3 regions of the Exiguobacterium sp. s128 genome follow, and region 1 is predicted to be linked to each of the others. Evidence: riboswitches for the same ligand, from Rfam matches in the RefSeq annotation. Region 1 holds a riboswitch; each other region holds the start of a gene.
What was found. Region 1 has a riboswitch for S-adenosylmethionine ahead of msrA (peptide-methionine (S)-S-oxide reductase MsrA). Riboswitches for the same ligand answer to the same signal wherever they lie in the genome.
Positions count from the first base shown of each region.

Region 2: another riboswitch for S-adenosylmethionine. It lies ahead of KNQ13_RS10040 (LLM class flavin-dependent oxidoreductase); the one in region 1 lies ahead of msrA (peptide-methionine (S)-S-oxide reductase MsrA).
Region 3: another riboswitch for S-adenosylmethionine. It lies ahead of KNQ13_RS09905 (amino acid permease); the one in region 1 lies ahead of msrA (peptide-methionine (S)-S-oxide reductase MsrA).

Region 1 is NZ_JACSMT010000022.1:11,759-15,107, reverse strand. It holds gene KNQ13_RS09715 (SH3 domain-containing C40 family peptidase) at 1-300, shown strand, start outside; gene KNQ13_RS09710 (putative quinol monooxygenase) at 354-647, opposite strand; gene KNQ13_RS09705 (M20 metallopeptidase family protein) at 726-1,898, shown strand; SAM riboswitch class I at 1,970-2,073, shown strand; gene msrA (peptide-methionine (S)-S-oxide reductase MsrA) at 2,178-2,708, shown strand; gene KNQ13_RS09695 (DMT family transporter) at 2,820-3,299, opposite strand; gene KNQ13_RS09690 (DMT family transporter) at 3,323-3,349, opposite strand, start outside.
Region 2 is NZ_JACSMT010000023.1:35,314-38,662, forward strand. It holds gene KNQ13_RS10030 (DUF2325 domain-containing protein) at 1-884, shown strand, start outside; gene KNQ13_RS10035 (DUF975 family protein) at 952-1,590, shown strand; SAM riboswitch class I at 1,709-1,814, shown strand; gene KNQ13_RS10040 (LLM class flavin-dependent oxidoreductase) at 1,887-2,945, shown strand; gene KNQ13_RS10045 (ATP-grasp domain-containing protein) at 2,942-3,349, shown strand, end outside.
Region 3 is NZ_JACSMT010000023.1:9,365-12,713, forward strand. It holds gene KNQ13_RS09900 (polysaccharide pyruvyl transferase family protein) at 1-922, shown strand, start outside; SAM riboswitch class I at 1,030-1,131, shown strand; gene KNQ13_RS09905 (amino acid permease) at 1,213-2,613, shown strand; gene mmuM (homocysteine S-methyltransferase) at 2,588-3,349, shown strand, end outside.

The DNA.
Region 1 (3,349 bases):
GGCTTTGACTGTTCGGGTTTGATACATTACGCCACGAACCAAGCCGGGAAATACGGTGGACGGACAAATGTCAGCGGCTATTGGTACGGCGCCTTCTTTACGAACCGTCGCACGACGATCAGCAGCGGAAAACGCTCGGATATCGTCTTTTTCGAAAATACGTATACCGATGGTCCGTCGCATATCGGCATCATGCTCGACAATGAATACTTCATCCATGCCGGGGGCTCACAGCTCCAGATCAATTCGATTTATGAACCACGCTGGCGCGAACATTTCCTTGGCTTTAAATCGATGTAACACAAAAGAGGCGTATGGACCCTTGAGGATCCGTACGCCCTTCTTTCCTTGATTCAGAATGTCATCTCGACGTATTTCGTCACTTGACGGTCCTCAAGGTATAATTCGATTTGTTCCCGGTAGGCTTTATAGTGGTCCGATGCGATATGTGTCTCGAGTGCTGCTTCGTCTTGATAGACTTCATAGAGCATGAACTGATGTTCATTTTCAATCGATTGATGTAACGTATAACGTAGGCAGCCCGGCTCGTTTTGTGCGGCTTTGTAGACTGTACTTAAAATTGGAAAGACTTGATCAGCTAATCCTGCTTTGACTGTAAGAACGGCATTGACGATGATTTCACCCATGTGTTAATTCCTCCTCTGATTTGATTACCTCTATCTGTACCCGTTTTTCCTCAAGACATACCGAAAAGGATGATTTCGATGCAAGAAAATTTATTTGCTGCTCTCGATCAATACGAAGCCGAGATGATTCGTTTACGGCGTGATTTTCACCGTCACCCGGAATTATCGTTCCAAGAAGTCCGGACACCCGCAAAAATCATCGCCTTTTATGAAGCACTTGGTATCCCCTACCGCGAACAAGTCGGAGGGAGCGGCATCGTCGCGACACTCAAAGGGACACGTCCCGGAAAAACGATTGCTGTCCGGGCGGATTTTGACGCGTTACCGCTCCAGGAAGAAACCGATCTTTCGTTCCGTTCAATCCGCCCCGGTGTCATGCATGCCTGTGGACATGACGGCCATACGGCGATCGTCCTCGGACTCGCCGCTGCCTTCAAGCCGTTGCAAGAGGAACTCGAAGGGACCATCGTCTTCATTCATCAACATGGCGAAGAAGTCTTTCCGGGAGGTGCGATTCAAATGATCGAAGATGGTTGTCTCGACGGGGTTGATGCGATTTTCGGGACCCATCTTGAAAATGATCTCCCGGTCGGAACGATTGGCTATCACAGCGGCCATACGTTATGCGCGATCGATGAATTCGAAATCGTCGTCCATGGACAAGGTGGTCATGCGCAAGCCCCGCACCGGACGCAAGATGCACTCGTCGCTGGAGCACAACTCGTCTGTAATTTACAGCATCTCGTCAGCCGACGGGTCGATCCCTTTGAACCTGCCGTCGTCGCGATTGGCTCGTTCCATTCCGGGACGGCACCGAACATCGTCACCGGCGAAGCCCGGATCGTCGGTGAAATCCGGACGTTCAACGAGCAACTCCGGCATCAGTTACGCCAACAGGTCGATCTCGTTGCCCGAACGACGTGTGCTGGAATTGGCGCTACATATTCGATTGATTTCACGACCGGTTACCCGTCGCTCTGGAATCATCCGAATGAGACGAAGTTGGTCCAAGAAGCGGCTTCGTTTTTACCGGAGGCACAGGTCCGTGAAGTCAAACCGATGATGGCAGCGGATGATTTTGCTTATTATTTAGAACACGTCCCGGGAAGTTATTTCTTTACCGGTTCTGCGAAGACAGACGGAAGCACCATCTATCCACAACATCACCCGAAGTACGAAATCAATGAACAGGCCTTACTGATCGGGGCCAAAACGTTAGGGGCGACCGTTCTGCGTGCCTTGCAAACATAAGGATTGACTTTCCACTTTTATGAATGGTATTATCATCCCAATGATAACGAACTTACATCAACTTCATATAACACTTATCAAGAGTGGACCGAGAGATCTGGATCGATGACGTCCCAGCAACCTGCGCACAGCAAGGTGCTACGACCAGCAAAGCGAAAGCTTTGGTTGATAAAAAGCGGCGACTCCTTTTGCAACCAAGCAGAGGAGTCGTTTTCGTTTTCTCGCTGTCGGAAATGACAGGACTACGGCTCAAGAAGCCAAGGGAAAGGGAGAGATGACATGGAAAAAGCAACATTTGCAGGAGGATGTTTCTGGTGCATGGTGACACCATTTGAGGAATTACCGGGGATTCACAGTATCGTGTCCGGTTATACAGGAGGACACGTCGACAACCCGACATATGAGCAGGTCAAAACCGGAACGACCGGACATTCCGAAGTCGTCGAGATTACATTTGATCCGGCACTCTTTTCATACGAACGGTTACTGGAACTGTATTGGCCACAAACGGATCCGACCGATGCCGGCGGACAATTCCAGGACCGCGGTACACAGTATGCTCCGGCGATTTTTTACCATACGGAAGAACAACGACTTGCAGCCATCGCGTCACGTGATGCGCTAGCTGCGACAAACCGTTTTAAGCAACCGATCGTCACACGGATCGAACCGGCACACGCCTTCTATCCGGCGGAAGAATACCATCAAGACTTCCACAAAAAAAATCCGGAACATTACAAAAAAGACCGGAAAGCATCGGGTCGCGATGCCTTCATCGATGTGGCCTGGAAAGAAGAAGTATCCGTCTGATTCAAATCGGACGTTTTTCAAAAGAGACCCCCCTTTCATGCACTTTACGTAAAAGTCGTGCGAAAGGGGGATCTCTTTTTCGATTCATCCGCTGATTTGTTGGCGATTCGCTTAAGAAATCGCTTTGATGTCGGCTATTTGTTTCGCCTCATCCACGACTTGATACCGTTTCAAGACGAAAATTCCGCTCAGCATGACGACCAATCCAATGATCTGTCCAAACGACAAATCAACTTTCGGTAAACCGAACCAGCCAAAGACGTCGACACACAGCGCAAAACTGAGTTGCGAAATCAAGACGACGGAAATCGCAATCGACGGTCCGAGCAGTTGAATCCCCCGCATGACACAAAACACGACACCGACTCCGACGAAACCACCAAATAGATAAAGCGGTTCGACCTCTGTAAGCGCCGCAAGTGTTCCGCCCCGAAAGAAGACCAATGCGAGCAACGAACCGAGCAATCCGACAAAAAAGACTAACGTTGTCGTCGCCCAGGCGCCAAAGGCATGACTCATCCGTGCATTCAAAACGGTTTGTAAACTGATCATTATCCCTGCGACGATGGCACAAAACATTCCTAACCCCATTTGATTTCCTCCTTTGATTCACTTCATGCGAGCGAAAAGATCAAGACGCC
Region 2 (3,349 bases), on a different contig from region 1:
ATCACCGCCGGACGTCACTGGAAGTGCTCGCCGTCATCGCAACCGATCAAATGAAGACGCTTGAGGAACGAATTGTCTTCGAGAAATGTATCGTCAAGAATCACGGTATCATCGAGTCGACAGTCGAAGGACCGTTGAAGGATGAGACGGGGAAACCGTTTTATTACGCAACACCGGTGGAAGACATGCGATTCTTTCAATTGAAGGAAGGACAACTCGTCGATCTTGTCATGTGGAAAGGTCATCCGGAAACGCTGACGATTGTTTGGAAGTATGCCTTTCAATATGAAGAACCGATCGTCCAGCCGTTGAGCTCGTCACAGGATACGAAACGAGCAGGTTCAACCACCGAAGTGATCGTGACACCAGAATCAAAGAAATCTACCGGTCGTTACGCCAAACAAATGAAACGAAAACCAAACATCAAAAAAGCACGACAAGTCCGTCAGATCCGTGAAAAAAAGCAACAATCGATTGCGCCACTCGTCACGACTTCTTTACCGGGACAACCAATCGACTTCATCGATAAGAAGCCACTTGATTTTGCATCTTTTGAAGGAATGCGTCTCGTCATCGTCGGGAATGAACAACAGGCGCCCGTCTACCGGACCTTTTTCGCCGAGACAGGAATCGAATTGATTCATCTTGCGGGAGACGCCCAGTCGGCTAAGAAAATCGCCAGCCTGGCTAAAAAGACCGATGCCATCGTCGTTATCACGAGTCGTGTCTCCCATGCTGCGTCAGCACATGTCATTGCGCAAGCGAAAAAATATAATATTCCGTTTGCGATGGAACGACTGGACGGTCGCCGTTCACTTTATACGGCCTGTCAGCGTCAGCTTGAGAAAGCCCGCCTGAATCAGTTAAAAACAGGGAAATCCTGAAAATAACTGAAACTCCTTGTGCGATTAGCCGTAAATAGGAGTAGAACTTATTTTGAGGAGGATCTCCATGATAAAAGAATTAAAATTATCCGCACGTGAGGCACTCAGTGGACGTTGGGTCTTCATGGCACTTATGTTTTTACTGTTTCTTATCATTCAAATGATTCCAACTGCCTTTTCTTCTGATCCTAACGAAGACTTTCAGTTCATCGATTTGATTGGATTTGTGCTAAGCATACTTCTCCTACCGCTTGCGATCGGTTGGGCATGGCTCGCAATGTCTGTCTCCCGTAAAGAAGACGCAAAAATCGTTGATTTATTCGAACCGTATAAAATTTTCTTGAAAGCAGTTGGTCTTTCAATTGTTCAAGGTATTCTTCTTGGATTGTGGTTCTTACTGTTAATCGTTCCCGGAATCATCAAGTCGTTTTCGTATCTGTTGACGTTCTACATCCTACGCGACGAGCCGTCGATTGGAATTTTGGATGCGATCACCCGTTCACGCCAAATGATGGATGGCCATAAGATGGAAGCCTTTATGCTCGTCCTCTCATTCATTGGTTGGTTCCTGCTCGGCTTGATCACCATCGGAATTGCCTTCCTCTGGGTTGGACCTTATTTCAGCGTCACGCTTGCGAAGTTTTATGATCGGATCCGCGGCGAGGTAGCACCCATCGAGGAATCAACGTTTGTTGCCCCATATTAAGACAACGAGGATGAGAGCCCAGCTCTCGTCCTTTTTTATCGCTGTTTTTAATTCCGATTGGAAAACAGGGTTTAATGGTTGCTTTACTCTGCTAAAAAGTGTACGATAATTCCAATAATTCTTATCAAGAGAAGTCGAGGGAATGGCCCGAAGACACTTCAGCAACCCCGCAAGCAGCGGAAGGTGCTACTTCCTAAAGGAATCTTTTCCTTTACAGATAAGAGCAGACACGATCAATCCGTCGCTCTTTTCGATTTTCGAGAAGAGCGACTTTTTTAATGAGGGGGACATAGCGGATGGAGTATGGATTTTGGTTGCCGATTTTTGGAGGATGGTTACGGAATGTCGAGGACGAACAGATGCCGGCGACATTCGATTATGCGAAACAGGTCGCACAAACGGCTGAACGAATCGGTTTTTCGACGACGCTGATTGCGGAGTTGAATTTAAATGATATTAAAGGACTTGAAGCACCAAGCTTAGAAGCCTGGACGACGGCAGCGGCGATTGCCGCAACGACGGAACGACTGGAAATCATGACGGCCGTCCGCCCGGGGTTCCATAATCCGGCGACGACGGCGAAGATGGCAGCGAACATCGATCAACTCAGCAACGGACGATTTACGCTAAACGTCGTCTCGGCCTGGTGGGAAGAAGAGGCCCGGCAATACAACGGCATTTTTACGGCCCATGATGAACGGTACGCTCGGACCAAAGAATTCGTCACGATCATGAAAGGGTTATGGGCAGACGCCTCACCATATAGCTTCGATGGCAACTACTATACGCTCGAGCAGACACAACTGCATCCGAAGCCGGTTCAACGACCGGGCATCAAGCTGTATGCCGGTGGAGAAAGCGAAGCCGGAAAACAAACCATCGTCGAACAGTGTGATGCCTATGTTATGCATGGGGGAACGGTTGAGGAAGTGACCGTCAAGATTGAGGATATGAAAACGCGTCGACATGCAACAGGGCAACCACCGCTTGAAAGTTTTGGCCTTGCTGCCTACATCATCTGCCGGGATACAGAAGAAGAAGCGGTTCAAGAATGGCAACGGATCACGGACGTCAAAGAAGACAGTGCCGGTTACGTCGGCTACGACGACTTTGTCAGTAAATCGCAACTCGAGCAACAGGTAAAACGGAATGATTATTCGGTCTCAAACCGCGGACTCCGTCCGGATTTAATCGGGACACCGGAACAGATTGCCGAGCGGATTCTCGCCTTTGAAGAAGTCGGTGTCACATTGTTGTTGTTACAATTTTCACCGCAACTTGAAGAAATGGAACGCTTCGCACGCGACGTCATGCCGCTTGTCGAGGAAAAACGAAAGGTAGGTCAAACCAAATGACAAAAATTCATATCTTACACGAAAATCAGGAATGGACGGATCATCTGATTAAACGACTCGAGGAACTGGAGTTGCCGTATGAACAGTGGCATCTCGACGAAGGGCAAGTCCCGCTTGATGAAGTCCCGCCGGAAGGCGTTTTCTACAGCCGAATGAGTGCGTCGTCGCACACGCGTGGCCACCGTTACGCACCGGAATTGACGGAAGGAGTGCTCGCTTGGCTTGAAGAACATGACCGGACCGTCTTCAACGGAACGCGTGCCCTACGTCTGGAAGTCAGTAAAATCAATCAGTATACGGCGCTTCGAAAAGCCGGTATCCGGGTCCCGAAAACAACGGCTGCCGTCGGTCGCGATCAAATCGTTGAAGCGGCAAAAAATATTGGTGTGTCCTCGTTTATCACG
Region 3 (3,349 bases), on a different contig from region 1:
CATCGGTTGCCCATCGATGTATGCCTTTGGCCGTGATTTAAAAATCCGTGAGACGAACATCACAAAAGATTCGATGATCGGTGTCAACTCGTCACGTCTTGCACCACAAAACGTCCTCAACTTCATCACACGCGGAATGGAAGAGTACCCGAACCACTACTTCATCCCACAATGGATGAAAGAGTTACGTTTGACGTACACAGGAACACATCCGATTGCTGACTTATCTGTAACGAACTATCCGGTTAAAATGTCGGATCCGACTTACATGAACGACCGTGTCCGCTTCTTCTTGAACGCACAGACATGGATCGACTTCTTGAAAGAAGCTGACTTCAGCTTCGGAGCACGTCTTCACGGTAACATCACGGCAACACTTGCCGGAACACCAAGTATCCTGATTCCAAAAGATGCACGGATGCGCGAATTAACGGATTATCACCAATTGACACACATCTGGGCAAACGACATCACAGACAGCACACGCTTGTCAGATGTAATTGAGTCGGCTGACTTCCAAAGCCCGACACGTGTCCAAGCGCGTAACTTTGATAATTTCGTTGAATTCTTGAACACAAATGATTTAGAGCACATCTACAAAGAAACGAACTACCCAGAGAACGTTCCGTTTGATCGTGAAATGGCAAAAGCAGAGTTGCTTCCAGTCGTCAAACCGATCACAGGAATCAGTATTGAAGAAGCCGTTTCACGTTTTGAATCGTACTTCCCAGAAGAAGAACAAAAAATCGTCGCAGCTCAAAAACGCGATAAAGCAAAAATGGCTGAAAAAGATAAGAAAATCAAATCGCTTCAAGGCAAGTTGAACAGTCAGACAAAAGAAATCAAGCATCAACAAGGCACACTGAACCGGAAAGCGGTTCGGATGGCATTGAAGACAGCTGATTTGTTTGCGAAGAAATAAGCTACGGACGTCTTATACCATTTTGGTGTAAGGCGTTTTTTTGTGTAATGAATTCTGAATTGTTTTGACAATTCAAAACAGGGTTGGTACTGTTATGAAAAATTACATTCTTATCCAGAGAGGTGGAGGGACTGGCCCTTTGAAGCCTCAGCAACAGGTCGAAAGATACTGTGCTAATTCCTGCGGGTGTCGTACCCGATCGATAAGCTTCTTTTTATTGTCGACCGACGCACCCATGTATGTGGGTGCGTTTTTTTATTTTATGAGAAAAAGAGGAGTGTGGAGGAGTAATGAAAGAAGGAACATTTCGCCGGAAAATGGAATCCCGGCATATCGTCATGTTGTCACTCGGCGGCGTCATCGGGACCGGATTATTTTTAAGTACAGGTTACACGCTCGAGCAGGCAGGGCGGGTCGGAACGATTTTATCGTACTTGGTCGGAGCACTCGCCGTGTATCTAGTCATGCTCTGCTTAGGAGAACTGGCCGTACATATGCCGGAGACGGGTGCCTTTCACAGCTACGCGACGAAGTATCTTGGATCCGGAACAGGTTATACCGTCGCTTGGCTCTACTGGCTGACGTGGACGGTGGCGCTCGGTTCAGAATTTACGGCAGCCGGTTTATTGATGCAACGGTGGTTTCCGGATGTCCCGGTCTGGCTGTTCAGTGCCTTGTTCGTCGTCATGATTTTAGGCATCAATGTCTTGACGGTTCGTTTGTTCGCAGAAGTTGAATTTTGGTTTTCGGCTGTCAAAGTATTAACGATTTTAGTATTCATCGTCTTAGGGACAGCAGCGATTGTCGGATTTCTGCCACTCGCGGACGGATCGCAAGCGCCGCTTCTTGCCCCGTTGACGGATGGCGGATTATTCCCGAACGGAGCATTCGCCATCCTGATGACGATGCTCGCCGTCAACTTTGCCTATTCCGGAACAGAGTTGATCGGGATTGCAGCAGGTGAGGCCGTCGATCCGAAACGGACGGTTCCGCTGGCCATTCGAACAACGGTCTTCCGGCTTGTCTTATTTTTTGTCGGGACGATTATCGTTCTCGCGATTCTGTTACCCAACGATTCAAAAGGAGTGCTCGAAAGCCCATTCGTTGCCGTATTCGAACGGATTGGTCTGCCGTTTGCTGCAGATATCATGAATTTCGTCATCCTGACGGCGATTTTGTCAGCGGCGAACTCGGGTCTGTACGCCGCTTCACGGATGCTTTGGTCACTTTCCGATCAACGGATGATCACGCCGTTCTTTTCTAAATTAAATGCAAGCGGAGTCCCGACACGTGCCGTTCTCTTCAGTATGCTCGGAGGTCTACTCGCCTTATTGTCCAGTGTCTATGCACCGGGTTCCGTTTACATTGCGCTCGTTTCGATTTCCGGACTGGCAGTTGTCGTCGTCTGGATGAGCATCAGTGCTTCCCAGTTCATGTTTCGCAAGCGCTATCTGCAAGAGGGACATGATGTAAACGATTTGGTTTACCGGACACCTTGGTATCCATTTGTCCCGATTCTGTCATTTTTAATGTGTTTGGCTTCACTGATCGGGATCGCCTTTGATCCGACACAACGGGTCGCTCTGTATTTCGGGGTGCCGTTTATCGCCGTCTGCTACATCGTGCATCATCTAACGAAAACCTCATGGAAACGGAGTGAAGAAGATGTCAAAGAACAACAATCCAGTTGAACAACTGTTAAAGGAAAAGCCGTATCTTTTATTGGACGGCGCATTGGCGACGGAACTCGAGCGCCACGGGAGCAATCTCGAGGACCCGCTGTGGTCGGCTCGGGTATTGCTTGAGGAACCGGAGCAGATTCACCGCGTCCATACGGATTATTTTAAAATTGGGGCAGATTGCGCCATCACGTCCAGTTATCAAGCGAGTGTCGCCGGTTTTAGCAGCCGGGGAATCAAAGAAGACGAAGCGATTGAACTGATGAAACAAACGGTTTATCTGGCGCAACAGGCGCGTGCGGAAACCGGACAGGCGGCAAGTCACGCCCTGATTGCGGGATCGGTCGGTCCTTACGGTGCGTATCTGTCAGACGGTTCCGAGTATGTCGGTCATTACGGAGTCGACGATGCACAACTGGAAGCATTCCACCGTCCGCGGCTTGAAGCGTTGATTGCAGCAGGGGCAGACGTGTTGGCGTTTGAGACGATTCCGTCCTTACAGGAAGCAAAAGTACTGTTTCGACTGCTCGAAGAATTTCCGGAACGATCGGCGTGGCTTGCCTTTTCTCTGCGTGACGCAACACACATCAGTGAAGGAACACCGTTAAGTGAATGTATCGAGTCCTTAGGGGAGCATCCGCAACTGGCGGCAATCGGCGCCAACTGTTTTCCGGCGTCGATCGCGACCGACTTCATCACGACATTAAAACAACTGACGGATGTGCCGATCATCGTCTATCCGAATTCT